Linked DNA regions of Methylibium petroleiphilum PM1. The protein of the gene in region 2 interacts with the protein of the main gene of each other region in a pairwise test. Links are inferred from orthologs where the notes say so. Each region holds a gene or a part of one and is shown on either strand. Other genes may lie near its edges. The genes, in order: kdpD and MPE_RS01115.

What was found.
Region 1: the proteins of MPE_RS01115 (region 2) and kdpD interact in binary tests that used the Escherichia coli proteins (3 or more experiments, as listed by UniProt). The link is inferred for Methylibium petroleiphilum PM1 from one-to-one orthologs.

What each region holds. Positions count from the first base shown.
Region 1 is NC_008825.1:2,663,424-2,679,124, forward strand. Bases 4,094-7,343 are described here. They hold kdpD (two-component system sensor histidine kinase KdpD), read right to left. Parts: upstream 7,015-7,343; coding sequence 4,294-7,014; downstream 4,094-4,293. Other genes in these bases: kdpE (two-component system response regulator KdpE), read right to left, coding at 4,094-4,297; corA (magnesium/cobalt transporter CorA), read right to left, coding at 7,132-7,343. In the rest of the region: molecular chaperone DnaJ, read left to right, coding at 1-1,069; MPE_RS12610 (phosphoethanolamine transferase), read left to right, coding at 1,155-2,876; MPE_RS12615 (phosphatase PAP2 family protein), read left to right, coding at 2,863-3,582; more of kdpE, read right to left, coding at 3,593-4,093; more of corA, read right to left, coding at 7,344-8,097; potassium-transporting ATPase subunit KdpC, read right to left, coding at 8,139-8,714; potassium-transporting ATPase subunit KdpB, read right to left, coding at 8,730-10,829; potassium-transporting ATPase subunit KdpA, read right to left, coding at 10,846-12,576; kdpF (K(+)-transporting ATPase subunit F), read right to left, coding at 12,576-12,665; MPE_RS12655 (PA0069 family radical SAM protein), read right to left, coding at 12,873-13,973; MPE_RS12660 (EAL domain-containing protein), read right to left, coding at 14,017-15,701. UniProt on the Escherichia coli protein: Member of the two-component regulatory system KdpD/KdpE involved in the regulation of the kdp operon. KdpD may function as a membrane-associated protein kinase that phosphorylates KdpE in response to environmental signals.
Region 2 is NC_008825.1:237,059-252,273, forward strand. What follows is about bases 4,086-6,849. They hold MPE_RS01115 (PTS sugar transporter subunit IIA), read right to left. Parts: upstream 5,821-6,849; coding sequence 5,350-5,820; downstream 4,086-5,349. Other genes in these bases: fur (ferric iron uptake transcriptional regulator), read left to right, coding at 4,086-4,160; hprK (HPr(Ser) kinase/phosphatase), read right to left, coding at 4,168-5,124; hpf (ribosome hibernation-promoting factor, HPF/YfiA family), read right to left, coding at 6,044-6,388; corA (magnesium/cobalt transporter CorA), read left to right, coding at 6,760-6,849. Outside these bases: leuS (leucine--tRNA ligase), read right to left, coding at 1-1,018; MPE_RS01085 (ExbD/TolR family protein), read right to left, coding at 1,110-1,547; MPE_RS01090 (MotA/TolQ/ExbB proton channel family protein), read right to left, coding at 1,554-2,219; dapB (4-hydroxy-tetrahydrodipicolinate reductase), read right to left, coding at 2,231-3,061; MPE_RS01100 (outer membrane protein assembly factor BamE), read right to left, coding at 3,058-3,603; more of fur, read left to right, coding at 3,723-4,085; more of corA, read left to right, coding at 6,850-7,716; MPE_RS01130 (MFS transporter), read left to right, coding at 7,754-8,935; MPE_RS01135 (nuclear transport factor 2 family protein), read right to left, coding at 8,948-9,388; MPE_RS01140 (SDR family NAD(P)-dependent oxidoreductase), read right to left, coding at 9,388-10,173; MPE_RS01145 (DUF3833 domain-containing protein), read right to left, coding at 10,180-10,728; MPE_RS01150 (MFS transporter), read right to left, coding at 10,725-12,032; MPE_RS01155 (chalcone isomerase family protein), read right to left, coding at 12,029-12,601; MPE_RS01160 (SAM-dependent methyltransferase), read right to left, coding at 12,601-13,863; MPE_RS01165 (DUF1365 domain-containing protein), read right to left, coding at 13,871-14,665; MPE_RS01170 (NAD(P)/FAD-dependent oxidoreductase), read right to left, coding at 14,686-15,215. UniProt on the Escherichia coli protein: Seems to have a role in regulating nitrogen assimilation.

The DNA.
Region 1 (15,701 bases), 2.4 Mb from region 2 along the record:
CCGCAAGCTGGCCATGAAGCACCACCCCGATCGCAACCAGGGCGACGGGGCGAAGAAGGCCGAGGAGAGCTTCAAGGAGGCCAAGGAGGCCTACGAGATGCTGTCCGACGCGCAGAAGCGGGCCGCCTACGACCAGTACGGCCACGCCGGCGTTGACCCGAACATGGGCGGCCGAGGCGCAGGCGGTCCCGAAGCCTACGGCGGTTTCGCCGAGGCCTTCGGTGACATCTTCGGCGACATCTTCGGCCAGAACGGCCAGCGTCGCGGTCCGGGGGGCCAGCAGGTCTACCGCGGCAACGACCTCAGCTACGCGATGGAGATCACGCTCGAGGAAGCGGCGCGCGGCAAGGACACGCAGATCCGCATCCCGAGCTGGGACAGTTGCAGCACCTGCGACGGCACCGGCGCCAAACCCGGCACCAGCGCGAAGACCTGCCCCACCTGCAGCGGCTCCGGCCAGGTGCATCTGCGCCAGGGCTTCTTCAGCATCCAGCAGACCTGCCCCAGCTGCCACGGCACCGGCAAGATCATTCCCGAGCCCTGCACGGCCTGCAACGGCGCCGGCCGCATCAAGAGCAACAAGACGCTGGAGGTCAAGATCCCGGCCGGCATCAACGAGGGCATGCGCATCCGCTCGGCCGGCAATGGCGAGCCCGGCACCAACGGCGGCCCGGCGGGCGACCTGTACATCGAGATCCGCATCAAGGCGCACGACATCTTCGAGCGCGACGGCGACGACCTGCACTGCACGATCCCGATCGGCATCGCGACGGCAACGCTGGGTGGTGCGATCGAGGTGCCGACGCTGGGCGGCAAGGCCGAGATCGAGTTGCCCGAAGGCACACAGCATGGCAAGACCTTCCGGCTGCGCGGCAAGGGCATCAAGGGCGTGCGGTCCAGCTACCCGGGCGACCTGTACTGCCACGTGGCGGTCGAGACCCCGATCAAGCTGACGGAACACCAACGCAAGCTGCTGAGGGAACTTGACGAGAGCCTGAAGAAGGGCGGCGAGCGCCACTCGCCGAATGCCAAGAGCTGGACCGACCGGGTCAAGGACCTGTTCAAGTGACCGAGAGCGGCCGGGCCTTCCCCGGCCGCCGCGCGGTGCCACGGCCTTAAGGCCCCGCTAATGCGGCGCCGGCACAGTCAGCCGGATGCTGTTGCCCCATTCGCTGACCCGCGCCCCTTTCCTGCTCCGCCGGCGCAACGCCCCCGACACCGAGCCCCACGCGGCACCGCCCCATAGCCCGCTGGCGCTGGCCTGGTGGATCGCGTTGTGGATCGCCGGCCCGGCCAACTGGCCCCTCTGGAAAGCCTTCGCGGGCCTGCCCGATGTCACCGGCACGCGCGGTCTGCTGTTCGGCATCGGATTCGGGCTGATGATCGCCGCAGCGACGGCCGCGTTGCTGAGCCTGCTGGCGTGGCGACCGACCTTCAAGCCAGCCCTCACCGTGGTGCTGCTGACGGCGGCGGTGAGCGCACATTTCATGGGCAGCTACGGCGTCGTCATCGACCCCACGATGATCCTCAATGTGCTGGGCACCGACGTGCGCGAGACGCGCGACCTGCTCAGTCTGCGGTTGCTGGAGTCCCTGTTGCTGCTGGCCGCGCTGCCACTGTGGTGGCTGTGGCGTCGGCCCGTCGACTACCAGCGCGGGGCGGTGCGGGCGATCCGCAATCTGGCGAGCCTGGCAGGCGCGCTGGTGATGCTGGCGGCGATGACGCTGCTGTGTTTCCAGGACCTGTCGGGGACGATGCGCAATCACAAGGAGCTCCGCTACCTGGTCAATCCGCTCAACGGCTTCTATTCGGTCGGCCGCGTCGCCTACGCGAAGCAGGCCAGGCCGGCCGGGCCGCCGATGCCGATCGGCCTCGATGCACGCCCGCTGCCACCGCTGGCCGGCCAGCGCACGCCGCTGCTGCTGCTGGTGGTCGGTGAGACCGCCCGCGCCGACCACTTCGCACTGAACGGCTATCCGCGCGACACCGACCCGGAACTGCGCGCGCTCGACGTGCTGAGCTTCCGCAACGTCACGTCCTGCGGCACCAACACGGCGGCGTCCCTGCCCTGCATGGTGTCGCACCTCGGCCGCACGGCCCACGAGGCGCGCTCGCACAACTACGAGAACCTGCTCGACCTTCTGCAGCACGCCGGTCTCGCGGTGCTGTGGATCGAGAACCAGGCGGGCTGCAAGGAGGTGTGTGATCGCGTACCGCACACCCGCCCCGAGCAGCCGGCACCGGGCGCGACACCGCCCGACGACCGCCTGTGCCCGAACGGAGAATGCCTGGACGAGGCGATGCTGCACGGACTCGATGCCCGCCTTGCCGCGCTGCCGGCGCCCCAGCGCGCGCACGGCGTGGTGCTGGTGATCCATCAGATGGGCAGCCATGGTCCGGCGTACTCGCAACGCTCGCCGGCCGATCGCAAGCGCTTCACACCCGAGTGCACGAGCACCGTGCTGCAGCAGTGCGACCACCAGCGACTCGTCAATGCCTACGACAACTCGATCGCCTACACCGATCACGTGCTGGCGCAATCGGTGCGCTGGCTCCGGCAGCAGACCGCCAGCTACGACCCGGCGATGCTCTACCTGTCGGACCACGGCGAGTCGCTGGGCGAGAACAATCTCTACCTGCACGGCCTACCCTACGCAATCGCGCCGCGCGAGCAGAAGCACGTGCCGATGATCGCCTGGCTGCCACCGCAGCGGCTGCAGGCCGACCGGCTCGACCTGGGCTGCCTGCGCGGCCGGCTCGACACCTCCTTGAGCCACGACAACCTGTTCCACACCGTGCTGGGTCTGGCGCGCGTGCGGGCTGGCGAGTATCAGCCCGCGCTCGACGCGCTGGCCCCCTGCCGTGCCGCGTCCTGATGTCGCGCGCCTGTCGGGCGCGCAACGTGACCTGTTGCTCGCGCTGGCCGGGCTGGCGCTGTTGATGCTCTGGGACAGCAGCGGCCTCGACATGGCGTTGCTGCGGCAGGTCGGCGATGCCGACGGATTCGCCTGGCGCAACCACTGGCTGACCGCAGGGCTGCTGCACCAGGGCGGTCGCTGGCTGAGCGTGGCGCTGTTCGTGCTCACGGTCGCGATCACGCTGCGCCCCTTCGGCCCCTGGCGCGGCGCTATGCCACGCGAGCGCGTGTGGGCCCTGGGCATCACGATCGCCTGCCTGGTGCTGATCCCGCTGCTCAAGCGCCACAGCCTGACCAGTTGTCCCTGGGAGCTGCAGGAGTTCGGCGGCGTGGCGCGCTACGTCTCGCACTGGCGCTTCGGCATAGGCGACGGCGGCCCGGGCCGCTGCTTCCCCTCGGGCCATGCCTCCGGCGCGTTCTCCTTCCTGGCACTGGCCGTCCTGCTGCGCACACGGCGCCCCGCGGCGGCGCGCGCCGTGCTGATCGCGCTGTGCACGGTCGGCGCCGTGTTCGGCCTCGCGCAGATGGCGCGCGGCGCGCACTACCTGAGCCACACGCTCTACACCGCGTGGCTGTGCGCCAGTCTGACCGCGTTGTCGTGGCAGGCGCTGCAGCGGCCGGCATCGCGGGCACTGCCGCTGCCGCACCACCGGCCAGCGGACTGAGCCGGCGCCTTCAGCCCATCGCCCGGGTCACGAAGCGATAGCCGACGCCGGTCTCCGTGAGCAGGTACTCCGGCCGCGCCGGGTCGGCCTCCAGCTTGCGCCGCAACTGGCTCATGTAGATGCGCAGGTAGTGGCTGTGCTCCACCGCGTTCGGGCCCCAGACCTCGCGCAGCAGCTGCCGGTGCGTCAGCACCTTGCCGGTGTTGGCGATCAGCAGCGTGAGCAACCGGTACTCGATCGGCGTCAGGTGCACCGGTTCGCCGTCGCGTGCCACGACGCGTGACGCAAGGTCGACATCGACTGCGCCGAAGCGAACGTGCACGGCCCCGGTGTCCGAGACGCCTTGCGCGCGCCGCCGCGCCACCCGCACGCGCGCCAGCAGTTCGCCGACGCCGAAGGGCTTGGTCAGGTAGTCGTCGGCGCCGGCATCGAGCGCGGCGATCTTGTCGGCCTCGTCGGCGCGTGCCGACAGCACGATCACCGGCACCTGCGACCAGGCCCGCAGGTCATGCAGATAGCCGACCCCGTCACCGTCGGGCATGCCGAGGTCGAGCACGATCAGGTCCGGCCGCCGCGTGCCGGCCTCGACCAGTCCCTGCCTGAGGGTCGCCGCATCGAACACCAGCCAACCCTCGCCCTCCAGCGCGATGCGCACGAAGCGGCGGATCTGCGGCTCGTCCTCGACGATGATCGCGATGGGCGCGGGATCGCTCATGGCACGGCACCGTCGAGTGCGGCATCCACCGTCACGGCCTCGGGCTGCGGCAGCGCCGGTGGCGTGCCGAGCGGCAGGCTGAAGCCGAAGCTCGCGCCCGGCCGCTCGGGCGGGCCGTCGCCTCGGCCGGCGCGAATGTGGCCGCCGTGCGCCTCGACGATCGCGCGGCAGATCGCCAGGCCCAGGCCCACGCCGGCGGTGGCCGACTCGCGCTCGCCGCGCACGAACTTCTCGAACAGCGCCTCCTCTCGGCCAGCCGGCAGGCCAGGGCCAAGATCGCTCACGCTGACGACCAACTCCTCGCCCTGCACCCGGGCGCCGATCGTCACCGCGCTGCCGGAGGGCGTGTACTTCGCGGCGTTCTCCAGCAGGTTGCACAGCACGCGCTCGATCAGCGCCGCATCGAAGCACACCAGCGGCAGGCCATCCGGCAGCTCGGTGCGCACCGGGTGGCGCGCCAGGGCCGGGCCAAGCGAGCGCAGCGCGCTACCCACCACCTCCTCGATCGGCTGCCACTGCCGGTCGAGCTGCACCGCGCCGCTCTGCAGTCGCGCCATGTCGAGCAGCTTGCCGACCATCGCGTTCAGGCGCCGCGCCTCCGCACCGAGTGCCCGCGCCATCTCCTGCGCCTCGCCCTGCGTGCCGTCGACCAGGGTGTCAGCCAGGCCGTAGAGCGCCGCCAGCGGCGTGCGCAGGTCGTGCGACAGCGCCGACAGCAGCGAGTTGCGCAGGCGCTCCGACTCGATCTGCACCGTCGCCTGCTGCGCCACCTCGACGTAGTGCACGCGCTCCAGGGCGATCGCGGTCAGCACAGCAAAGGTCTCGAGCTGGCGGCGCTGCTCGGGGACCAGCAGCAGCCGCGGCTGCGTGGGCTGCAGCGCCAGCACGCCGCGCGAGCGCATCGGCGCCTTCAGCGGCAGGTAGAGCCAGGCGGTGCCGGGCAGGGTGTCGGTCCCAAGTCCGGCCGCGTCGCCGTGGTCGAGCACCCACTGGGCCGTGCCGAGGTCCAGGCCGGGCGCATCGGCGCCGCTGCGCGGCCACTGCAGGCGACCCGCCTCGTCCTGCAGGAAGGTGCGCGCGCGGCCCCGGAATTCACGTTCGATCGCCTGTTCGGCCGTGTGGACGACCTGGTCGGTCAGCAGTTCACCCGACAGGTCGCGGGCCAGTTCGAACAGCGCCCGCGAGCGCGCCTCGCGGTGCGTTGCGACGCTGGCCTGGTAGCGCAGGCCGGCGGTGAGCTGGCCGGTGAGCAGCCCGACCACCAGCATCACCGCGAACGTCAGCAGGTACTGCACGTCGGACACCGCGAACGACAGCTGCGGTGCGACGAAGAAGAAGTCGAAGGCGGCGACGTTCAGGAAGGCCGCCAGCACCGCCGGGCCGCGGCCGAAGCGCAGCGCCACGCCCACCACCGCGAGCAGGAACAGCATCACGATGTTGGCGAGCTCGAACACCGGCTGCAAGGGCAGCGCCACCAGCGTGGTCAGGGCGCAGGCCGCCGCCGCCCAGAGGTAGCCCTCGGGCCGGCCGGGCGCGAGGCGGCCTTCTCCCTGGCGCTCGCGCGTCACCGGCATGGCGTGTCGCTGGCCTTCGCCGACTTCGATCAGATCCACGTCGGGCGCCAGCCGCGCCAGCCGCTGCGAGAAGGTGTCGCGCCGCCACCAGGGGCGTTCACGGTTGTGGCCCATCAGCAGCTTGGAGAGGTTGTGCTCGCGCGCATGCGCGGCCAGCGCGGTTGCCACATCCTGCGCCGACAGCACCGCCGTGACCGCGCCCAGCTCGCCGGCGAGCTTCACGGTCTGCAGGATGCGCTCGCGCTGCGCGGCCGGCAGGCGCTGCAGCGCCGGTGTCTCGACGTAGACCGCGTGCCAGGCCACCGCGAGCTGCTGCGCCAGGCGCGCGGCACTGCGCACCACGTGGTCGGAGTCGTCGCGCGGCCCGATGCAGCACAGCAGCGCGGCCTCGGTCTTCCACACCGGCGCGATGGCCTGCTCGACGCGATAGGCCTGCACGTCGTCCTCGACGCGGTCGGCGGTGCGCCGCAGCGCCAGCTCGCGCAGCGCCATCAGGTTGCCCTTGCGGAAGAAGTGCCCGACCGCCCGCTCCGCCTGCGCCGGCAGGTAGACCTTGCCGGCCTTGAGCCGCTCGATCAGCTCGTCGGCCGGCGTGTCGACCAGTACCACCTCGTCGGCGCGATCGAAGAAGGTGTCGGGCAGGGTCTCGTGCACGCGGATGCCGGTGATGCCGCTCACCACGTCGTTCAGGCTCTCCAGGTGCTGCACGTTGAGCGTGGTGTAGACGTCGATGCCGGCATCGAGCAGTTCCTCCACGTCCTGCCAGCGCTTGGGGTGGCGCGAGCCTGAGACGTTGGAGTGGGCCAGCTCGTCGACCAGCAGCAGCGCGGGCCGGCGCGCCAGCGCGGCGTCAAGGTCGAACTCCGGCAGCGTGCGGTCGCGGTGGCGCACCACGGCCGGCGGCAACAGTTCCAGGCCGTGCAGCAGTGCCTGCGTCTCGGCGCGGCCATGCGTCTCCACCACCCCGGCCAGCACGTCGACGCCGTCGTCGCGCAGCTTGCGCGCCGCCGTCAGCATGGCGCAGGTCTTGCCGACCCCGGCCGACGCACCGAAGTAGATACGCAGCCTGCCGCGCGCGGCCCGCGCCTCGTCGTCGCGAAGTTGCACCAGCAGTTGGTCAGGATCGGGCCGCGATTCGGTCATACGGCACCCACGCCGCCACGTTGTCTCACCCGCGGACGCTGCGGGTCCGGCTCCACCGGCCCGTCAGCGTCGCTCCCTGGAGGGGGAGCGGCGCAGCCGCAACGGGGGTGGTCGTCCTCACAGCCAGCCCGACCGCCGGAAGCGCCACCACACGAAACCGCAGGTCGACGCGATCAGCGCCAGCGCCAGGGGGTAGCCCCACTTCCACTTCAGCTCCGGCATGGAGTCGAAGTTCATGCCCCAGATGCCGGCGAAGGCGGTCGCCACCGCGAAGATGCCGGCCCAGGCCGCCAGACGCTTGGTGACCTCGCTCTCCTCGATCGCCACCATCGACAGGTTGACGTGGATCGCGGTGCCCACCGTGTCGCGGATCGACTCGATCGAGGCGTTGATGCGTGTCAGGTGGTCCACCACGTCGCGGAAATACTCCTGCGTGCCGGCGCACATCTGCGGCACCCGGCCGCCGTGCAGCTTGGCCGCTGCCTCCAGCAGCGGCGCGACCGCGTGCTTGAGCACCATCACGCGACGCTTCAGGTCGTAGAGCCGCTCGATGTTGGTCCGCGCCGTGCCCTTGACGAAGATCTGCTCCTCGATGGTCTCGAGCTCGGACTCGAACGTGTCGATGATGGGGAAGTAGCGGTCGACCACCGCGTCCATCAGCGCGTACAGCACGAAGCCGGATCCGCGCTTGAGCAGGTGCGGCTCGCGCTCGCAGCGGTCGCGCACGCCGAGGAAGCCCTGCGTGCTGCGGTTGCGCACCGACAGCACGTAGTTGGGCCCGACGAACACGTCGACCTCGCCGACGTTCAGGTCCTGGCCCACCGCCTCGACAAGATGCAACACCGCGAACATCGAGTTGCCGTACTCCTCGATCTTGGGACGCTGGTGGCCGTGCTGCGCGTCCTCGACCGCGAGTTCGTGCAGGCCGAACTCGTGGCGCATCTCCTCCAGCTCCTCGGTGCTGGCGTCCTGCAGAGCGACCCAGACGAAGCAGCCGGGCCGCGAGATGTAGTCGCTGATCTGTTCGACGGGCAGGTCCGCGAGCTTGCTGCCGTCCTGGTAGGCCACGCAATTGATGAGCATGGGCGATTGTGCTTCGCGCGCGACGGCCTCGGAAGGACCCCTCAGGGCCGCCGCCCGTCCAGCGTCAGATTCAGCGCCAGGACGTTGACGCGCGGCTCGCCGAGGAAGCCGAACCACCGGCCCCGGGCATGCTGATCGATGAGCGCCAGCACCTCGGCTTCGCTCAGGCCGCGCGCCCGGGCCACCCGAGCGGCCTGGTAGCGGGCGCCGGCCAGGCTGATCTCCGGATCGAGCCCGCTCGCCGAAGCCGTGACCAGATCGACCGGGATCGGCAGGGTGTTGCCGGGGTCCGCCGCCCGGAGCGCCGCGATGCGCGCCTCGACGGCCTGCAGCAGCACCGGATTCGACGGCCCCAGGTTCGATCCTCCGGAGGCCTGGGCGTTGTTCGGCGTCGGCGCGGTGGCCGACGGACGGCCCCAGATGTAGCGGGCCGCACCGAACGGCTGGCCGATCAGCGACGAGCCGATGGGCCGGCCGTCCCGGAACAGCAGGCTGCCGGCCGCCTGCGCCGGGAACAGCACCTGGCCGAGCCCGGTGACGAGCAGCGGATAGGCGACACCGGTCAGCAACGTCAACGAAAGGAACAGCACCAGCGAGGCGCGCAGCAGGGTTTTCATGTCGAGATCTCCGTGTCAGACCCAGTGCGCCGCCGCACCGAGCAGCAGGTCGATCGCCTTGATGCCGGCGAAAGGCACCACCAGCCCGCCCAGGCCGTAGACCAGCACGTTGCGACGCAGCAGCGCGGCCGCGCCGATGGCGCGATAGGCCACGCCCTTCAGCGCGAGCGGGATCAGGAACACGATCACCACGGCGTTGAAGATCACCGCCGACAGGATGGCCGACGACGGGCTGGCGAGATGCATCACGTCGAGCGACTGCAACTGCGGGTAGGTGCTGGCGAAGGCCGCCGGGATGATGGCGAAGTACTTCGCCACGTCGTTGGCGATCGAGAAGGTGGTCAGCGAGCCGCGCGTCATCAGCAGTTGCTTGCCGGTCTCGACGATCTCCAGCAGCTTGGTCGGGTTGGAGTCGAGGTCGACCATGTTGCCGGCCTCCTTCGCGGCCTGCGTGCCGGTGTTCATGGCCACCGCCACGTCGGCCTGGGCCAGCGCCGGCGCGTCGTTGGTGCCGTCACCGGTCATCGCGACCAGCCGCCCCTCGGCCTGGTAGTCGCGGATCAGCTTCAGCTTGGCCTCGGGCGTGGCCTCGGCCAGGAAGTCGTCGACGCCGGCTTCGGCCGCGATCGCCGCCGCGGTGAGCCGGTTGTCGCCGGTGATCATCACGGTGCGGATGCCCATGCGGCGCAGCTCGGCGAAGCGCTCCTTGATGCCGCCCTTGACGACATCCTTCAGTTCCACGACGCCGAGCACGCGCGCGCCCTGCCCGTCAGACTGCGCCACCAGCAGCGGCGTGCTGCCCCGGCGCGCCACCTCGTCGGCGATGCGCTGCGCCTCGGCCGGGAAGTGGCCGTGCTGCGCCTCGACCCACTGGCGGATCGCCTCGCCCGATCCCTTGCGCAGTTGCCGCGCCGCGCCGTCGACGGTGCAGTCGACGCCGCTCATCCGCGTCTGCGCACTGAACGGCACGAAGCTCGCGCCCAGCGCCGCGAGTTCGCGCTCGCGCAGGCGGAACTTCTGCTTGGCCAGCACCACGATGCTGCGCCCCTCGGGCGTCTCGTCGGCGAGCGACGCGAGCTGCGCCGCACCGGCCAGCACCGGCTCGCTCACGCCTGGCGCCGCGAGGAAGGCCGAGGCCTGCCGGTTGCCGAGCGTGATGGTGCCGGTCTTGTCCATCAGCAGCACGTCGACGTCGCCGGCTGCCTCGACCGCGCGCCCCGAGGTGGCGATCACATTGGCCTGCATCATGCGGCTCATGCCGGCGACGCCGATGGCCGACAGCAGTGCGCCGATGGTCGTCGGGATCAGGCACACCAGCAGCGCGACCAGCGCGGTGAGGGTCACTGCCGTGCCCTGTTTCGCCGTCTCCACGGCGAAGATCGACATCGGCAGCAGCGTCACCACGACCACCAGGAACACGAGGGTCAGCGTGATCAGCAGGATGTTCAGCGCGATCTCGTTCGGTGTCTTCTGGCGTTTCGCGCCCTCCACCATGGAGATCATGCGGTCGAGAAACGCCTCGCCCGGGTTCACCGAGATGCGCACCACCAGCCAGTCGGACAGCACGCGCGTGCCGCCGGTCACCGATGCGAAATCGCCACCGGACTCGCGGATCACCGGCGCGGATTCGCCGGTGATCGCGCTTTCGTCGACCGAGGCCGCGCCCTCGATCACCTCGCCGTCGAGCGGGATGGTGTCGCCGGCCTCCACCAGCACCACGGCACCCCGGCGCAGTTCATCGGCCGGCATCGGGTGCCACGACGACCCATGGCGCGGCTGCTCGAGCTTCTTCGCGATCCCCTTGCGCTTCATGCCACGCAGCGAGGCGGCCTGGGCCTTGCTGCGGCCCTCGGCCAGCGCCTCGGCGAAGTTGGCGAACAGCACCGTGAACCACAGCCCCGTGGCCACCGCCAGGATGAAGGCCGGCGGTGCCTCGCCGGCACCGAGCAGCGCCTGGACGCCGAGCCCGGTGGTCAGCAGGCTACCGACATAGACCACCAGCATCACCGGGTTGCGCCATTGCAGGCGCGGATCGAGCTTGCGGAATGCCGCGCCGATGGCCGGCCGCAGAAGCACGGGGTCGAGGAGCGCGAGGGAGGTCCTGTCGTTGTTCATGGGGTTCTCCGCCGGCTCAGCGTGCCGCGGCCTGCATCAGGTGCTCGACCACCGGGCCCAGCGCCAGCGCCGGCACATAGTTCAGCAACCCGACCAGCAGCACCGCGCCGATCAGCAGCACGACGAACAGCGGCCCGTGGGTGGGCAGCGTGCCGGCCGTGACCGGCAGGCGCTTCTTGGCCGCCAGGCTGCCGGCGATCGCCAGCACCGGCACGATCACGCCGAAGCGACCGAACCACATGGCCACCGCGAGCAGCAGGTTGTAGAACGGCGTGTTGGCAGACAGACCGGCGAAGGCGCTGCCGTTGTTGTTGGCCGCCGAGCTGAGCGCGTAGAGGATCTCGGTGTAGCCGTGCGGCCCCGGGTTGCCCATCCCCGCCGGGCCGGTGGGGGCGGTGAGCGCGACGGCCGTGCCCAGCAGCGCCAGCAGCGGCGTGACGAGGATGACGACGGCCGTCATCTTCATCTCGTAGGGCTCGATCTTCTTGCCCAGGTACTCCGGCGTGCGGCCGATCATCAACCCGGCGATGAAGACGGCCAGGATCGCGAACACCAGCATGCCGTACAGGCCGGAGCCGACGCCGCCGAACACCACCTCGCCGAGCTGGATCAGCAGCAGCGGCACCGCGCCGCCGAGCGGCATGAACGAGTCGTGCATCGCGTTCACCGCGCCACAGGAGGCCGCGGTAGTGATGGCTGCGAACAGCGCCGAGGCCGCGATGCCGAAGCGCGCCTCCTTGCCCTCCATGTTGCCGCCCGCCTGCAGCGCGCTCGCCACCGGGTCGACGCCCAGCGCGGCCAGCTGCGGATGGCCCCGCTGTTCCAGGCTCGTGACGGTGACGACCGCCAGCACGAACATCACCGTCATCGCCGCCAGCAGCGCGCCGCCCTGGCGCACGTCGCCCACCAGGCGACCGAAGGCGAACACGAGGCCTGCCGGGATCAGGAAGATCGCCAGCATCTGCGCGAAGTTCGACAGCGGCGTGGGGTTCTCGTAGGGGTGCGCCGAGTTGGCGTTGAAGAAGCCGCCGCCGTTGGTGCCGATCATCTTGATCGCCTCCTGCGACGCCACCGGGCCCATCGCCAGCGTCTGCGGGGTGCTCGCCGCGCCCTCCAGGGTCGACACGTCCTGGTAGGGCTGGACGTTCTGGATCACGCCCTGGCTCACCAGGAAGACCGCGAACACCAGCGACAGTGGCAGCAGCACGTAGACGGTGATGCGCGTCACGTCGACCCAGAAGTTGCCGATGGCCGACGACGAACGCGCCGCAAAGCCGCGGATCAGCGCGAAGGCCACCGCGATGCCGGTCGCGGCCGACAGGAAGTTCTGCACCCCGAGCGCGAGCATCTGCGTCAGGTAGCTCATCGTCGTTTCGCCGGCATAGCCCTGCCAGTTGGTATTACTGACGAAGCTGACCGCGGTATTGAGTGACGAGTCGGCGCCGACGCCGGGCAGTCCCTGGGGGTTCAGCGGCAGCCCGCCCTGCAGCCGCTGCAGCGCATAGACCGCCAGCGCGCCCAGCGCATTGAAGGCGAGCAGCGCGAGCGCATAGGCCTTCCAGCCCATGCCGACTGCGGCGTCGATGCCGGCCGCGCGGTAGAGCGCCGTCTCGACACGGCAGAACGGCGCGAGCCCCTGCGGAAGGTGCCCTTCTGCCACGGCCGCGAGCCAGCGACCCAGCGGCCAGGCCAGCAACATCAGCAGCGCGAGGAAGACCGCGAGCTGGATCCAGGCCTGCGAGTTCATCAGTAGTCCTCGGCCTTCAGCAGGGCGTGCAGCAGGTAGACCAGCAGGCCGGCGGCGACCGCGCCGCCGAGCAGGTAGAGGCCGCTCACGACCAGTCTCCAAGCGAATCGCAGACCCGCACCAGCCCCGCGATCGCCACGACGAACAGGGCCAGCAGCCCCAGCATCACGACGTCCATGTGCACCTCCGGGCAACGATGATTTCCATGCACGAGATGCTAGGAATCGCCGCCTCAGGACGGCGTACAAAGCTGCGCCGGGCGCATCAAGAAAGCGTAAAGACGGGAGGCGCAGGCTTCAGAACAGCGTCTGCTGCGCCGGATCGCCGGACGGCGGGCGGAAGCGGCTCGTGTCGAGCACCACGCGCTCGCGCACCAGGCCCTGTCGTGCCTCGGCCTTGCGCACGCGCTGGCGGATCAGGTCGGCCCACGGCCCGTCGCCCTTCATGCGGGTGGCGAAGTCGGCGTCGTAGTCCTTGCCGCCGCGCATCTCCCGCACCCGCGCCATCACGCGCGCCGCGCGCTCCGGCACGTGCTGCTCCAGCCACTGGCGAAACAGCGGCGCCACCTCCCAGGGCAGGCGCAGCACGGTGTAATGGATGGACTTCGCCCCGGCCCGCGCGGCGGCCTCGACGAGGCGTTCGATCTCGGGCTCGTTGACGAAGGGGATGATGGGCGCCACGTTCACGCCCACCGGGACGCCGGCCTCGGCCAGTCGCTGCACCGCCTGCAGACGGCGCTGCGGCGAAGCGGCCCGCGGCTCGAGCCGGCGCGACAGGCCGGCATCGAGCGTGGTGACGCTGATGAACACCATCGCCTGCCCGCGGCGTGCGGCCGGCGCGATGAGGTCGAGGTCGCGTTCGACGCCGGCCGACTTGGTGACGATGCTGAATGGGTGCTCGCAGGCGGTCAGCACCTCCAGCACCGCGCGGGTGAGGCGCAACCGCCGCTCGATGGGCTGGTAGGCGTCGGTGACCGAGCCGATGTTGATGGCGCTGGGCTGGTAGCCCGTCCGACCCAGCTCGGCGCGCAGTCGCTCGGCGGCATTGACCTTGGCGACCAGCCGGGTCTCGAAGTCCAGGCCGGGCGACAGGTTCAGGTAGCTGTGGGTCGGCCGCGCATAGCAGTAGCTGCAACCGTGCTCGCAGCCGCGGTAGGGGTTGATCGACAAACTGAAGGGAATGTCCGGCGAGTCGTTCGCGCTGAGCAGGGTCTTGACGCGCTCCTCGCTGACCTGGGTCACCGGCGGTGGCCGTTCGCCGTCATCGTCGGCGGCCGGTGATTCCCATCCATCGTCGACGGTCTCCCGCTCGTCGCGCTCATAGCGGTGAGCGATGCGCACGGCGATGCCGCGGCCCTTGATGGGGTCGGCCGGTGGCGCGGGTCGGATCGTGGCCATGAGGGCCACAGAATACTGTATTTTTGTACAGTATTTCAGGAGCTCAAGCCAGCGCGCGCGCCTTCGCCCCGCTGGGCAGATCGAGCATCGTCGCAGTCCGTGCCTCGAACTCCGCGACCGGGAGGGCCGGCGCGAACAGGAAGCCCTGGATCTCGTCGCAGCCGGCGCGCTGCAGGAAATCGCGCTGCGCCATGGTCTCCACGCCCTCAGCGATCACGCGCAGCCGCAGTGCGCGCGCCACCTGGATCACCGCCTGCGCGATGCCGGCATCGCTCTCGTCGCCCGGCAGGCCCTTGATGAAGCTGCGATCGATCTTGAGCTTCCTGATCGGGAAGCGCTTCAGGTAGCCGAGACTCGAGTAGCCGGTGCCAAAGTCGTCGATCGCGAGCTGCACGCCGAGCCGGTCGAGCGCGCGCAGGCGCTGCAGGGCCTCGTCGGCATCGCGGATCAGGATCGACTCGGTCAGTTCGAGCTCGAGCCAGGTCGCCGGCAGTTTGGCCTCGGCGAGCGCCGTCGCCACGCGATCGACGAAGTCGGCCTGCTGGAACTGCAGCGCCGACACGTTCACCGACACCACCATCGAGCGGCCCTGCGCACGCCACAGCGCGGCCTGCCGCACCGCCTCGCGCAGCACCCATTCGCCCAGCGCGACGATGAAGCCGCTCTCCTCTGCCACCGGGATGAACTCGCCCGGCGACACGTCGCCGAGGCCCGGGTCGCGCCAGCGCAGCAGCGCCTCGGCACCCACCACCGCGTTCGAGGCGATGTCGATCTGCGGCTGGTAGTGCAACCGGAAGTCGCCGCGCTCCAGCGCCAGGCGCATGGAGTGGTCCAGCTTCATGCGCGCCAGCAGGTCGACGTTCATCTGAGGCTGGTAGAAGCGGAAGCCGGCACGGCCTCGCTCCTTCACGCGGTACATCGCGGCGTCGGCGTTCTTGATCAGATCGTCCATCGACTCGCCGTCGTTCGGGTACATCGCGATGCCGATGCTCGCGGTGACGCTGAAGCTCATGCCCTCCAGCGTGAAGGGTTGCCCCAGCACCTCGAGCACGCGCCGAGCAATGGCCTCGGCGCCGCGCGCGTCGGTCTGGTTCAGCAGCATCACGAACTCGTCGCCACCCAGCCGCGCCACGGTGTCGATCTGACGCAGGCAGGTCTTCAGCCGTTCGGCCACCTCGACGAGCACGCGGTCGCCGAACACGTGACCGAGCGAGTCGTTGATCTGCTTGAAGCGGTCCAGGTCGAGGAACAGCAGCGCGAACGGCGTCTGGTGGCGGTGCGACATCGCCAGCGCGAAGTCCAGGCGCTCGGCCAGCATCACGCGGTTGGGCAGGCCCGTCAGCGCATCGGTGAAGGCCAGCTCCTCGATGCGCTTCTGCGCCGCCACGGTTTCGGTCAGGTCCTTGAAGAAGCCGACGTGGCGCACGCCGGTCTCGCCCGGATCCGTGCCTTCCGCGGCCAGTCGCACCAGCGACACCTGCCCCGGCAGCGTGCTGCCGTCGGCACGGCGATGCCACAGCTCGCCCTCCCATACGCCGCGGTGCGCAAGCTGCTCGCGCACCAGCTCGAACCAGGCGGTGTCGGCGTCGTCGGCGCCGGGCGGGTGCAGCAGGGCCTCGGTACGCAGGCCGACCAGTTGCTCGCGGCCAAGGCCGGTGATGCGCTCGCAGCTGGCATTGACGGCGGCGATGCGGTGCTCGCCGTCGGTCACGAAGATCGCGTCGAGGC
Region 2 (15,215 bases):
GCACCGGCGCGCCGCTCAGCGGATGCTTCACGAACAAGCCGGTCGGCCGGCCTTCCTTGTCCTTGGTGGCCAGTTCGGCCTCGGTCGTGCCGCCGGCCTTGCAGGTTTCGATGAAGGCGGCGAGGTCCGGGTCCGAGGCAGCGGCATGCGTCGCCAGCGGGTGCTCGGGTGCGACCGCGCAGAAGGTCACGCCCATGATGGTGTCGGCACGCGTCGTGAAGACGTGCATCAGGCCGTCGCCGACCAACGTGCCGTCGGCGTCGCGGATCTCGTGCGGGAAGGCGAAGCGCACGCCGGCGCTCTTGCCGATCCAGTGCTCCTGCATCAGCCGCACGCGCTCGGGCCAGCCGTGCAGGAAGCCGGGGCTGGCCGGGTCGGCGACGTTGGCCAGCAGTTCGTCGGCGTACTGCGTGATCGCGAGGTAGTAGCCCGGGATCTCGCGCCGTTCCACCGGGGCGCCGCTGCGCCAGCCGCGGCCGTCGATCACCTGTTCGTTGGCGAGCACGGTCTGGTCGACCGGGTCCCAGTTCACGACCTGTGTCTTCTTGTAGGCGATGCCCTTCTCGAGCAGCTTCAGGAAGAACCACTGATTCCACTTGTAGTAATCCGGGTCGCAGGTGGCGACCTCGCGCGACCAGTCGAAGGCCAGCCCGAGCGGTTGCATCTGCGACTTCATGTCGGCGATGTTGTCGCGCGTCCACTGCGCCGGCGCCACCTTCTTGTCGATCGCCGCGTTCTCCGCCGGCAGGCCGAAGGCGTCCCAGCCCATCGGCATCAGGACGTTGTAGCCCTTCATGCGCAGGTAGCGCGCCATCATGTCGTTGATGGTGTAGTTGCGCACGTGGCCCATGTGCAGCTTGCCGCTGGGGTAGGGCAGCATCGAGCAGGCGTAGAACTTCGGGCGGCTCGTGTCCTCGACGACGCGGTGCGCGTCGCGCGCAGTCCAGTGCGCGTGGGCGGCGGCTTCGATCGCGCCGGGTTCGTAAGCGGAGGCGGGGGCTGGATGCGGGGTGCTCATGCAGGGCACGGGCGCTGCGATGGCGCCGTCTCGGGAAAGTCGATGGATTCTAGGGCGCGACCCGTCGAGGACGACGGGCGTGCCGTGGCGCTCAGTTCGAGGAAGGCGACGCGGCCTCGGTGGGTTGCGCGACGAAGGCGATGCGGTTGAGGCCGGCGCTCTGCAGTCGGCCGATCAGCGCGGCCACGCGGCCGTAGGGCACGGACTGGTCGGCGCGCAACTGCACCTCCAGACCGGGCTGGCGCCGGGCGGCTTCGCGGATGCGGGCGTCGAAGGCGGCGTCGGCCAGGGCCTCGTCGCCTAAATGGAGTGCGCCGTCGGGCGTGAGCGCGACGCTGACGAAGCTGGGCGTGTCGCTGGGCGTTGCGGTATCGGCCCGGGGCAGGTCGAGGCGCAGGCTCGAGGTCATCAGCGGGGCACTGATCATGAAGATCACCAGCAGCACCAGCATCACGTCGATCAGCGGCGTCATGTTGATGTCGCTCATCGGCTGCGGCAGCGCGGTGCGCTCCAGGCGACCGAAGGCCATGACGGTTCAGCCTCGCTCGGTGCCCGGGCGGGGCGCCGAGGCGTCGTCGAGCAGCATCTCGCGCAGGTCGTGAGCGAAGCCCTCGAGTTCGGCCTCGCAGGCGCCGACCAGCTTGCCGAACACGTTGTAGGCCAGCACCGCGGGGATCGCGACCGCGAGGCCAGCGGCCGTCATGACCAGGGCCTCGCCGACCGGGCCGGAGATGCGGTCGATGCTCAGGTTGCCGGCCGCGGCGATGCCGAGCAGCGCGTGGTAGATGCCCCAGACGGTGCCGAACAGGCCGATGAAGGGCGCCGTCGCGCCGATCGACGCGAGCAGCACCTGGCCGAACTGCAGTTGCATCAGCACGCCGTGCAAGGCGTCGCGCAGGCGGCGCGTGAGCTGCGAGGCGCGCGCGCCGGCGGCCTCGAGCGTGCCACCGCGGGCGGACTGCAGCCCGGCGTCGAGCAGGGGCACCAGCGCCGCCTCGCGATCGAAAATCTGCAACTGCGTGCGGGCTGCCGCCAGATCGGGCGCGGCCCAGAACGCCGGGACGGCGCGCGCGAGGTCGGCACGCACCCGGCGCAGCAGCCAGGACTTCCAGAAGATCAGCACCCACGCGCTGACCGACATCAGCAACAGCAGCGCGGCGACGAGGCGGGTGATCGCGTCACCCTCGGACCAGAAGTGCACGAGACCGCTGGTCACGTCGCCACGAGGCCCAGAACGGCCTCCATGCCGTAGAGGCCGCGCTGCTGGTCGGCGAGGAAACGCACCGCGCGCAGGCTGCCCTGGGCATAGGTGGCGCGACTGCTGGACTTGTGCGTGATCTCGATGCGCTCGCCAGTGCCGGCGAACAGCACGGTGTGATCGCCGACGATGTCGCCGCCGCGCACGGTGGCGAAGCCGATCGTCGACGGATCGCGTTCACCGGTGACGCCCTCGCGACCGTAGACCGCGCAGGACTTCAGATCGCGGCCCAGCGCGTCGGCCACCACTTCGCCCATCTTCAGCGCGGTGCCGCTGGGGGCGTCGACCTTGTGGCGGTGGTGGGCCTCGATGATCTCGATGTCGTAGCCCTGGCTCAGTGCCTTGGCAGCGGTGGCCAGCAGCTGCAGAACCACATTCACGCCCACGCTCATGTTGGGCGCCATCACGATGGCGATGTGCTGCGCGGCCTCGGAGATGCGAGCCTTGCCGGCCTCGTCGAAACCGGTGGTGCCGATCACCAGCTGCACGCCGAGCTCGCGGCAGGCCTGCAGGTGGGCCAGCGTGCCCTCGGGGCGCGTGAAGTCGATCAGGACCTGGGCGTTCGCGAGCCCGGTACGCAGGTCGTCGGTGATCATCACGCCGCTGCGCTGGCCGAGGAAACCGGCGGCATCCTGCCCGAGCTGGGGGCTGTCGGGCCGGTCGAGCGCGCCCGCCAGCACGCAGTCGTCCGAGGCCAGCACGGCCTCGATCAGCATGTGGCCCATGCGGCCCGACGCACCGGCGATCGCGATGCGGCGCCGTTCAGCCGCGGCCACCGCCTTCACGGCGTCGCCTCCAGCGGCGGGTAGTCGCGGGCCGGGCCCTGCGGCGCGCTGTTCGGCTCCGGGATGCTGCCCTTGGCGGGCATCGGCAGCGCCTTGAGCTGTTCGTCGTTCAAGGCCAGGGTCGGCACCTTGGCGCCTTTCGTGCTCTTGGTGTCGATCGACGACACGAAGTCGCGCTCGCTCGGCAGTTCGTCGGCCTCGAAGGATTTCATCGTGTCGCCATCGAACAGCACGGTGACGCGGCGCTGCTGATAGGCTGCGCCCGGGCGCCGGATCGTGAACACGTAGTCCCAGCGGTCGGCGTGGAAGATGTCGGCGAGCAGCGGTGACCCCAGGGTGTCACGGACCTGCGCCCGCGTCATGCCGGGCTTGACGGCAGCAGCCATCTCCTGCGTCACGACGTTGCCCTGAACAACCTCGACGCGATAAGGGGTGATCAGCCCGAACAGGCGGTCCGACGTGGAGCGCATGGAACTGCAGCCGCCGAGCACGACGGACGCCAGCAGCAGGCACAGGGCACGGAGGTGGGGCGAGGAAGGCATGGACATCGGTGCAGCAGGCGGGCCGCTGCGAGAGCGACGGGGTGCCCGCCGCACCAGGGCCGCAGGCTCGATATGATCCAAGAATTCTAGTGGAGCCCACCTGCCCCGAGGACCTGCCGATGACCACCCATGCCGAAGACCTCAAGAGCAGCGGACTCAAGGCCACCCTGCCGCGCCTCAAGATCCTCGAGGTGTTCCAGACCTCGGCGGTGCGCCACCTGACGGCCGAGGACGTCTACAAGCACTTGCTGGCCGACGGTTCCGACATCGGCCTGGCCACGGTCTACCGGGTGCTGATGCAGTTCGAGCAGGCCGGCATCCTGTCTCGCAATCACTTCGAGTCGGGCAAGTCGGTGTTCGAGCTCAACGAGGGCAAGCACCATGACCATCTGGTGTGCGTCGTGTGCGGGCGGGTCGAGGAGTTCTACGACGCCGAGATCGAGAAGCGCCAGCTGCAGATTGCCCGCGAGCGAGGCTACGAGCTGCAGGACCACTCGCTCGCGCTCTACGTGATCTGCGGGCGCGACGGCTGCAAGGGCAGCAACTCGCCGCGCTGACCGACGTTCAGATCGGTTCGTCGCCTTCCATCGCGATGCGATGGCGGGCGATGAACTCCTGGTAGGTGTCGATGCCGCGCAGCTTCAGGATGGTGTTGCGCACTGCGGCTTCGACCAGCACGGCGAGGTTGCGGCCGGCGTCGACCGCGATCACCGCCTTCAGCACCGGTACGTCGAGGACGTCTTCGTAAAGCGGCTCGTAGGGCAGCCGTTCGAAGTCGCGCTCCATCGTCTCCTTGCGCACCAGGTGCACGATGAGCTTGAGGCGCATCTTGCGACGCACCGCGGTCTCACCGAAGATCGCCTTGATGTCGAGCAGGCCGATCCCGCGCACCTCGAGCAGGTTCAGCAGCAGGTCGGGGCAGCGGCCTTCCAGGGCCGTCTGCGACACCCGGTACAGGTCGACTGCGTCGTCCGCCACGAGGCCGTGGCCGCGCGAGATCAGTTCCAGGCCGAGTTCGCTCTTGCCCAGGCCGGACTCGCCGGTCAGCAGCACGCCCAGGCCGAGGATGTCCATGAACACGCCGTGCCGCGTGGTGCGGTCGGCGAAGTGCTGGCTCAGGTGGGCGCGCAGCACGTCGATCACATGGCCGGCGGATTCCTCGGTCACGAACAGGGGGATGTCGGCGCGTTCGCACATCGCGACCAGCCGGTCCGGCGGCGTCTGCTGGTCGGCCACGATCACCACCGGCGGTTCCAGCGTCACGATGCGCGAGATGCGACGTTCCTGGTCTTCCGGGGGAACGTCGACGAGGTAGCGCACCTCGCGTCGCCCGACGATCTGCACGCGATAGGGGTGGATGTAGTTCAGGTAGCCCACCAGGTCGGCGGCCGACTGGGCATCGCGCACCGCGACCTCGTCGAAGCGGCGCTCCGGGTGGGCGTGGCCGGCAAGCCATTCCCAGCGCAGCGCGGTGCGGTGAGCCTCGAACAGCGCCTCTGCGCTGATGACGGTGGGCTTCATTGACCGCCTCGGATCGCGCCAGCCGTTGCGCAGCAAGGCACGCGCGGACGCGGTGCTGCAGAACGAACGGATTGGGGCTTCATTGACCGCCTCGGATCGCGCCAGCCGTTGCGCAGCAAGGCACGCGCGGATTCGGTGTCGCAAGACGAGCGGGTTGGGGCTGCTTCATGGCATCGCCCCCGATGCAAGCCAGCTGCACCGTTCGAGCCGGGACCGGCAGGTCGCTCACGCGACCGACTTCAGCGGTTCCCAGTTGGCAATCAACTCGTGGAGCTTGGCGGCGTCGGGCTCGGCCTTGAGCTTGTCGCGCAGGGCCCGGTCCGACAGCAGTTCGGCAATCTCCGAGAGGATCTCGAGGTGTCGCTGTGTGGCCGCTTCGGGCACCAGCAGGAAGATCAGCAGCGACACAGGTTCGTCGTCCGGAGCGTCGAAACCGATCGGCTGCTGCATGCGGATCACCGCCGCGAGCGGGTTCTTCAGCCCCTTGATCCGGCCGTGCGGGATGGCCACGCCATGTCCCAGGCCGGTGGATCCCAGGCGTTCACGGGCGAACAGGTTGTCGGTGACCGTCGCCCGTGCGATCGCGTGCCGGTTCTCGAACAGCAGGCCCGCCTGCTCGAACACGCGCTTCTTGCTGGTGGCGTCCACATCCACCAGCACGTTGCTGGCGGGCAGGATGGCGGAGAGACGGTTCATCTAGGGGCAGCGCCGGTTTCGACGGGAGGGGCCTTGGCCAGCGCTTCGCAACAAACGAGTGACAAATTATAGGAAGGAGGCCGATCCCGAGTCTCGGGCGAGCCCTCCAGTCCCCGCGATGAGGTGCCTGCGGTTGCGGTGCGGCAACGACTTCCCGTCCGATCGGCAAGAACAAAGCGGCCCGCAGGCCGCTCCTTTATGGTCCGTGATCCTTGCGGTGGGCTTACTGCAGATCTGGTGCATCGAGGCGCTTGGCCGAGGCGTGGTGGTGGTCCTGCACCTTGTCCTTGTGGCGGCAGACTTGGCGGTCGAGCTTGTCCATCAGCTCGTCGATGGCGGCGTACAGGTCCTCGTGGGCCGATTCGACGAAGATGTCCTTGCCCTTGACGTGCACGTTGACCTCGGCCTTCTGCCGCTTCTCCTTCTCCTTCTGCTTCTCGACGCTCAGCAGGACATTGATGTCGACGACCTGATCGAAATGTCGAGTGACCCGATCTAGCTTTGTAAGTACATACTCACGCAGAGAAGGCGTCACTTCGAGATGGTGTCCGCTGATCGTCAGGTTCATAAGTTCGCCTTTCACTGAGGGTTGAGAAGGAAACCAGCGACGCAGGGACACGACATGCCATGCCCCGACGGTCCGGTTCAGTGTGCGCCCGACGCTGCGGCGTGACAAGCCGATGACCGAGCCGGAAACGGGCCGCAGCGGGCTCGGCGCCCTAGCGCGAATGCCATAATCCTTGGGTTTCGTTGTCGGAGCTTCCGTTGGACACCACCCCACCTCGGTGACCGTCCACTCCAACCGCTTCCGCGCCACTTCGGGTGGCGCGATACCGCAGGGAGTGAGACGGTCTCGATCTCACTTCCCAAGCCGACCCCGAGCCCAGCTTCCGGGGTCGAATCCGCGGCGCGTCGGCCCGCGCGGTTGTTGGAGTTCGCATGCTGAACGTCTTCACGCTCGCCAATGGGCGGCTGTTCCAAGAAGAAATCGAGAGCGCGGCAGCGCTCGCCCATGTGCGGCCGGTGTGGGTCGACCTGGAAAGCCCGACGCCCGAGGAAAAGGGTTGGCTGGCCGGTCGCTTCGGACTGCAGATTCCCGAGAACATCGTCGACGACGATCTGGAGGAGTCCGCCCGCTTCTACGAGGAAGACAACGGCGAACTGCACATCCGCTCCGACTTCCTGATCCACGACGAGGCGACACGAAATGTCCGCGTGGCGTTCATCCTGCACGACAAGGTGCTTTTTTCGGTGCATGCCGAGGACCTGCCGGTGTTCCGCCTGCTGCGGTTGCGGGCGCGCCGCACGCCGGCGCTGATCGAAGACGCCAAGGACGTGCTGCTCAAGCTCTACGACGCCGACGCCGAGTACTCGGCCGATTCGCTCGAGGGCATCTACGATGAATTGGAGAAGGTGTCGTCGCGCGTGCTGCAGTCGGAGGTGAACGACCAGACCGCCGCCGAGGTGCTGGCCGCCATCGCGCGCCAGGAAGACTTGAACGGCCGCATCCGCCGCAACGTGATGGACACGCGACGCGCGGTCAGCTTCATGATGCGCAGCCGCCTGCTCAATGCCGAGCAGTTCGAGGAGGCGCGCCAGATCCTGCGCGACATCGACTCGCTGGATTCGCACACCGCCTTCCTGTTCGACAAGATCAACTTCCTGATGGATGCCATCGTCGGCTTCATCAACATCAACCAGAACAAGATCATCAAGTTGTTCTCGGTGGCCAGCGTCGCGCTGCTGCCGCCGACGCTGATCGCCAGCATCTACGGCATGAACTTCAAGGCGATGCCGGAACTCGACTGGAGCCTGGGCTATCCGTACGCGCTGGGCCTGATGGTCGCGTCGGTGATCGCGCCGTTCTGGTATTTCCGTCGCAAGGGTTGGCTGTGATGGCGGCGCGGGGTCTCCGCGCTGCCGGTGAGACGCGATGAGCTCCGATGCTCCCGTGGGCCGCGGGCTCTGGCGCATCGGGGCGGGCACGACGCTGGTGGTGCTGGCCTTCAGCGTTGTCAACCCGGTGCTCGCCGTGACGCTTCAGCGCCGGGGTGTGAACGCTGGCGCGATCGGCCTGTTCGCGATGCTGCCCTTCCTGACCGTGGCGACGATGATCCCGGTGATGCCGCGCGTGTTCGCGCGCCTCGGCGTGATCCGCGCCTACCGGGGCGGCCTGGTGCTGGGCGTGCTGTCACTGGCGGGCTATGCGCTGACCGACAGCTATCTCGCTTGGTGTTGCTGGTCGGTGCTCGGCGCATTGGGCGCGGCGGCCGAATGGAACGGCACCGAGGCGCTGATCGCCTTCAACGCGCCGCCGGCCCGGCGCGGCCGCTTCACCGGGATGTACCAGACCGCGCTGGGCGCAGCTCTCGCGGTCGGTCCCTTGCTGCCCGGTGCGCTGCAATGGCTGTTGCCCGCGGGGAAGCCTCTGCACACGGTGTGGCTGCTGTGGGGCGCCGCCGCCATCTACGCGCTGGCGCTGGGAGTCACGGCCGGCCCCGCGGTCGGCCGTCTGCGGGCCTCGCACACCGGCGGCGGCCGCGACAGCCTGCGGGCCGCGCTGCGGGCGCGGCCGGCACTGGTGTGGATTGCCTTCGCGGGTGGTGTGTTCGAGGCGGGCCTCGGTGGCATCACCGCGGCCTATGGGTCGCAGCTCGGCATGTCGCTCGGCGTGGCGACGTCGATCGCCGGCGCGCTGGGCGTCGGCAGCTTCGTGCTGCAGTACCCGGCCGGCTGGCTGGCGGACCACGCGCCGGTGCGGCGGGTGTTCGGCGTCGCCGGTGCCTTGTTGCTGCTGTCGGTGCTGGCCTTCGGCCTGGCACCCCGCGTGGCCGCGTTGTTCTGGGTGGCGGCTTTCCTGTGGGGCGCGATCGGCGGCGCGCTCTACACCTTGACGATGGTCCGCGTGGCGCACGAGTTCACCGGTCGCTCCACCATCGCCGGCACCGCAGCGATGATCACCGGCTACACCGCCGGCGGCGCCGTCGGGCCGGCGGTCAGCGGCCTGATGCTCGAACGCTGCGGTGTGCCGGGGCAGTCGCTTTGGCTGGCCGCGCTCGCCGTCAGCGTGATCGCCGTGGCACTGCGCATGCGTGCCGGACCCGAGGGTCCCTGAACCGGCGGTCCCTCAGCGGCTGGCACGGCGCTTGAGCCAGCGCATCAGCACGCCGATTGCTGGCAGCTTCTCGTACAGCTCCTCGGCGGCATCCCAGTAATCACGATGCTGCGCGATCCGGCCGTCGGCGGCGAAGCGCAGGTGCGAGGCGCCGCGCACCGTCTGCAGCTCGTAACGGTAGCGCCTGAAGCGGAACAGGAAGTCCCAGGTCAGCAGGCACTGGTCGCCTTGCACGATGACGTCCCGCACCACGAAGCGCGGATCGTCGAGCGCGTCGAACATGTGGGCGAACACCGCCTGCACGGCAGCCTGCCCCTCGACCTCGTTGAAGGGGTCCTTGAACAGCGCGCCTTCGGTGTAGATCTCGCCCAGGCGCGGCAGGTCCGCGCGGGTGAGGTGCTCGAAGCGTGCGATCACGCGTGCGACGCGGGAGTCGTCGGTGGATGCGGACATCACAGACCCGTGGCGCGGCGCACCGCCTTGAAGTACAGGCCGTCACCCACGTGGCTCAGCAACTTCATCCACAGCGTGAAGCGCTTCGGGAAGTGCAGCTCGAAGACGCCCGAGGCCCAGCCCGCGAGAATGGCCTGCGCCGCCTGCTCGGGGGTCAGCAGCGCCGGCATCGCGAAGTCGTTCTGCGCCGTCAGCGGCGACTCGACGAAGCCGGGGTTGACGATCGACACGCCGATGCCCTTCGCGTGCAGGTCGAGGTAGAGCGTCTGCGCCAGGTTGATCAGCGCCGCCTTCGTCGGCCCGTAGGCCAGCGAGTTCGGCAGTCCGCGGTAGCCGGCCACGCTGCCGACCAGGCTCAAGTGCCCTCCCGAGCCGGCCGCGGCCTGCTCGAGCAGCCCGGGCAGCACCGCGTCGACCAGATGCAGCGCGCCGACATAGTTGACCTGCTGGTGCAGCAGCATCTCGTCGAGGTCGAAGGCCGTGGCGCGCTGCGGCTTGTAGTGGCCCGCGCAGTACATCGCGAGATCGATACGACCCATCAGGCCCCGCACGCGGCGCGCGGCGGCCTGCATCGCGGCACGGTCGGTCGCGTCGAGCACCACCGCATGGCTGCCGGGATGCTCCTGCACGAAGCGCTCGAGGTCCGCCGCCTTGCGGGCCGACACCACCACGGTCGCCCCCTGCGCATGCAGCGCCGACGCGGTGGCGCGACCGATGCCGCTGGAGGCGCCGACCAGCCAGGCGAGCTGGCCGGACCACTCGGTAAGGGGGGGATTCAGGGACACGGAGGCTCAGCGCTTGTAGAAGGACAACGTGACCTCGCCGAGGCGGACACCGAACTTGCTCATCACTGCCTTGTTCAGCATCACGCGCTCGTCCATCAGGTACATCCAGTCGTCGAACTGCACGTCGATGACCCTGCCGTCCACCGGCAGGCGCAGCGTGTAGCGCCAGTTGAAGGCGTTGCCCGCGGCCTGTCCCTGTGCCTCGCCGCTCACGTCGTCTGCGGTGCCGGTGTAGCGGCCGCCGTCGAGCTTCTTCAGGCGCCAGACGCGGCGCTGTTTCGTGCCGTCGCTGTAGGTGAAGTCCTCGTCGAGCACGCCGTCGTGGCCCTGCCAGCTGCACTTCATCACCACGCGGAAGCGCTTGACGACCTTGCCCGAGCGGTCGGTGAACACGCCATGGGCGTCGAGCGTGCCGTTGAAGTACTGGGCGAGGTCGAGCGTCGGCTGCTCGGCGGCGTAGTCTGCGACGGTCGGGCCGGCGCAGCCGGTCAGGCCGCCGGTGGCCGCGAGTGCCACGGTGGCGCCGACGGCCGCCAGCAGGGTGCGCTTGTTCATGCGAAATCTCCAGCGTCGGGGTGGCGCAGCCACAGCGCCCACAGCAGCAGCGCGGCGCCGAGCTTCAGCGCGCACGGCAGCAGGCAGTAGGCGAAGCTCAGCGCGGCGAGCGCCTGGGGGTCTCGCGCACCGGTCTCGTAGCCCGTGGCCTGCAGCAACGGCAAGGCCACGCCCGCGGCGAGCGCGAGGTTGAGCTTGGTCGCGAAGTTCCACCAGCCGAGGTAGGCGCCCTCGCCGTGGCCGGCGTGGCCAGCACGCTGGATCACGCCGGTCAGCAGCGCGCCGGGTAGCGTGAGGTCGGCGCCGAGCGCCGCGCCGCTGGCGATGCACACCGCGAGGAAGCCGAGCGTGTCGCCGGCGCCCAGCGTCGCGGCCCAGCCGAAGGTGGCAATCGCCAGCCCCATGCCGGCGAGCCAACTGCGCGCCAGGCCGAAGCGGGCGACGCTGCGCAGCCACAGCGGGATCGATAGCGCGCCGGCCGCGAAGTACGCTGCCAGGAAAGCAGGCTCCCAGGCCGGTGCCTGCAACCGGTCGCGGATGAAGAACAGCACCAGCGTGGCCGGTACTGCGCTGGCGATGCCGTTGACGATGAAGATCGCCAGCAGGCGTCGAAACGCCGTCACGCGAAACGGCTGCACCGATGCGGCGCCGCCGGCGTCCAGAGGTGGGCGAAGCACCGCCCTTGGTGCCTGCCGCAGCAGCGCCAGCCCGGCCAGCAGCAGCACCGCGAACACCAGCGTGGTGGCCTGCAGGCCGGACGCCGACGGCAGCACGCTGGCGATCAGCACGCCCACCACCGCGGCCCCTTCGCGCCACGCGACCACGCGGGCGCGGCCCGCCTCGTCGCCGCCGAGCCGTGCCCCCCAGGCCTGGTGGACCACCGAGACCACGCTGTAGCCCAGGTAGGTGAAGACCAGACCGATCGCGCACCACGCGAGCAGGGCCGCCGTGCCTTCGACGGCGGGAAAGAACAGCGCGCGAAAGCCGGTCGCGAGCACCAGCGCCGCGATCGTGGCGGCCCACCACGCTGACAGGACCTTCCGCGCGAACAGCCGGTCCACCCAGCGGCCGATCAGGGGGTCGGCCAGCGCGTCCAGCAGGCGCGCGGCGAGCAGCACGGCGCCGAGCGCGGCCAGCGGCACGCCGAACTGCGCCGCGTAGTGGTTCGGCAGCAGCACGTACAGCGGCAGTGCGACGAAGGCCAGCGGCAGGCCGAGGGCGCCGTAGCGCAGGCCGTCGCCGGACGAAGCCAGCCCGGCTGTGGCGGGCGGCAGGCCGAGCGCTGCCATGGCCCGCTCGCTCATGGCGTGCCCCCGAGCAGCGATCGCCGCAGCGCCGGCTGCGAGGTCTGCGGGCCGAGCCAGATGCCGAAGAAGCGCTGCGCGAACGTGGGGTCGCGCAGCTCGCCGGCCGGCTGGCCGTTGAAGTAGAAGCGCGCCATCTCGCCCGGCCGGTGCACCCCGGTGATCCGGGAGCCGGCCACCACGTTGGGGAAGGTCGTCGTCATGAAGGCCAGCCAGCCCTGTCGCTGAGCGTCGGGCAGCGGGCCGGCGCGCTGCATCTCGTCGATCGAGCGCTCGGCGATCTTCTCGCCGTCGAGCGAGCGGGCGTACTCGAGCTCGAGCGCGAAGCGGTGCGCCGCATAGTCCTCCCGGCTGGGGGCGGTGGCGGGATAGTCGGGGCCCACCCACAACCGGGCGTCGTAGATGTGCAGGCCGAAGTAGCGCAGACGGCCGCTGCCCTGCAGGCGTGCGCCTGGCAGCTCGGCCAGCGCCTCGGCCGGAGGCCTGGCCGTGGCTTGCGCCCGCAGCGCCGGCACGGCCGCCGCGCACGCGGCGGCGGCCAGGAGCTGCAGGCAGGCGCGACGTTCCATCAAACGCTCGCCGCGCCGGGCTTGCGCAGGGTGAACTGCACGATGTCGGTGTTGCCGGCCGCGAAGGCCGCCTCGCAGTAGGCGAGGTAGAACTCCCAGATGCGCACGAAGCGCGTGTCGAAGCCGAGTTGGCGCACGCGGGCCTCCTCGCCCATGAAGCCTTCGCGCCAGCGCCGCAGCGTCTCGGCGTAGTCGGGACCGAAGCGGAAGGTCGTCTCCACCTCGAATCCAGCGCGGCGGGCCTCGGCCTCGAAGGCGCCGATGCTCGGCAGCAGCCCGCCGGGGAAGATGTACTGCTGGATGAAGTCGGTGCTCCTCATGTAGCGATCGAACAGGTCGTCGCGGATCGTGATGCTCTGGATGCAGGCCCGACCGCCGGGCCGGAGCTTGTCGGACAGCGTGCGGAAGTAGTCGTCCCAGTAGGCGCGGCCGACCGCCTCGAACATCTCGATCGAGATCACCGCGTCGAACGGACCGTCGGGGATGTCGCGGTAGTCCTGGAAGCGCAGGTCGCCCAGGCTCGTGAGGCCGTGGCGCCGCAGCCGCTGCTGCGCGTAATCGAGCTGCTCGGACGACAGCGTGACGCCGGTCACGTGGGCACCGAAGTCGCGCGCCGCGACCTCGGCCACGCCGCCCCAGCCGCAGCCGATCTCGAGCACGCGCGATCCCGCCGTCACGCCGGCCTCGGTCAGTGCGCGCCGGATCTTGGCGTGCTGGCCCTCGGCCGTGGAGCGCCGCGGATCGCCGTCGAACCAGGCGCTCGAGTAGCTCATCGTCTCGTCGAGCCAGAGCGCATAGAAGGCGTTGCCGAGGTCGTAGTGCGCGTGGATGTTCTTCTTGCTGCCACGGCGCGAGTTGCGGTTGAGCAGGTGCCGGACGCGGTACAGCAGCGAGCCCCACCAGCTGCCGTAGACCAGGGTCTCGATCTCCTCGCGATTGGCGACGAACAGCCGCAGCAGTGCCGCCAGGTCGGGCGTGCTCCAGTCGCCGGCGATGTAGCTCTCGGCGAAGCCGATGTCGCCGCTGCGCAGCGCCGCGCCGCAGACGCCCCAGTTGCGCAGCCGGATCGCGGCGCGAACGTCGCCGCCCTCGCGCAGGCCGCCGAAGCGTGCGCTCGTGCCGTCGGGCATCTGCACGTCGAGCTGACCGTGCCGCAGCCGCGTCAGCAGCCGGAACACGGCGCGCGCGGCAGCGGGCGCCGACGGCGGCAGGGTGGCGGGCTCGAGACGCGGCACGGTGCCGCCATGGGTGGTGGTGTTCATCGGTCGTTCAGCGGCTGACGAAGGCGCGGGGCGGGACGGGTTTGCCGAAGAAGGGCACGCGCTTGAGCCACAGCCGCAGCGCCTGCCAGTGGATGCGCGCGATCACGCCGGCGCTCATCAGCGGCATGCGCCAGAAGGCACGCCGCAGGCTCGCCGCGTTCAACGGCACGAGCGCGCCGCTGACGCTGGTCTGCAGCAGGGGCCCCTGGGTGTCGTCGTGCGCGATGCAGGCGACGATGTGCTCGATCGCGTCCGGGTGGGACCGCCGCGCCGCGGGGCTCGGATGCGTGGTGCGCAGGAACCGGAAGCGGTAGCGTCCCTCGATGGCGCAGAACGGCGAGACGTGGAAGACCTTCGCGGCGCTCAGCTCCCGACCCCAGGCCAGGCCGTCGCCGTGCAGCAGGTAGCAGTGGCGCTCGCCGAAGGTGTTGTTCACTTCCGCGACGATCGCGGCGAGCGAGCCGTCCTCGCGGTGCGCGTACCAGAAGCTCACCGGCTTGAACACGTAGCCGAGCACGCGCGGATAGGTCTGCAGCCATACCTCGCCGCGGGCATCGGCGACGCCTTCGCCGGCCAGCAACTCGTCGAGCCAGGCCAGCGCGTCGGCGCGGCCGTCGCCGTGGTCAGTGTCGTGGAAGCCGATCAGGCCGAAACGGTTGCGCGGCAGAGCGATGCAAGGCGTGCTGCGCAGGCTGCGCATCGGCAGCATCAGGAAGTAGGTGGGGTAGGCGAACGCGTGTCGCGTCGGGCGCAGCCGCGTGTGGCGCACGCTGCCGAAGGCGATCAGCGGTCGTGCGGCGATGCCCATGGCCAGCGGGCCGCTCATGCGGCACGCGGCGCGGCCGCAGCGGCCAGCCACCCGCGCACGGCCCGCGCCGCGGCCAGGCCGGACGCCAGCCCGTCCTCGTGGAAGCCGTAGCCGGTCCAGGCGCCGCAGTACCAGCGCTGCGCGCTGCCGCCCTGGATGTCCGGCAGGCGCCGCTGCGCTTCAATGGCCGCGAGGTCGAACACCGGGTGGGCGTAGTCGTAATCGCCGAGCACGCTGCCGCGCGCCGGTTCGCGGGTCGGGTTCAGCGACACGACGACAGGCTGCTGGAACGGCAACGGCTGCAGCCGGTTCATCAGGTAGTGCAGGCAGACCGCAGCCTGCTCGCGCGAGCCGGTCGTGGCGCGCTCGTAGTTCCAGGCGGCCCAGGCCCGGCGGCGCTTCGGCAGCACCGAGCTGTCGGTGTGCAGCACCGCGCGATTCGGCTGGTAGCGGATCGCGCCGAGCACGGCGCGTTCTTGCGGGGTCGGATCGGCCAGCAGCGCCAGCGCCTGGTCGCTGTGGCAGGCCAGCACGACCGCGTCGA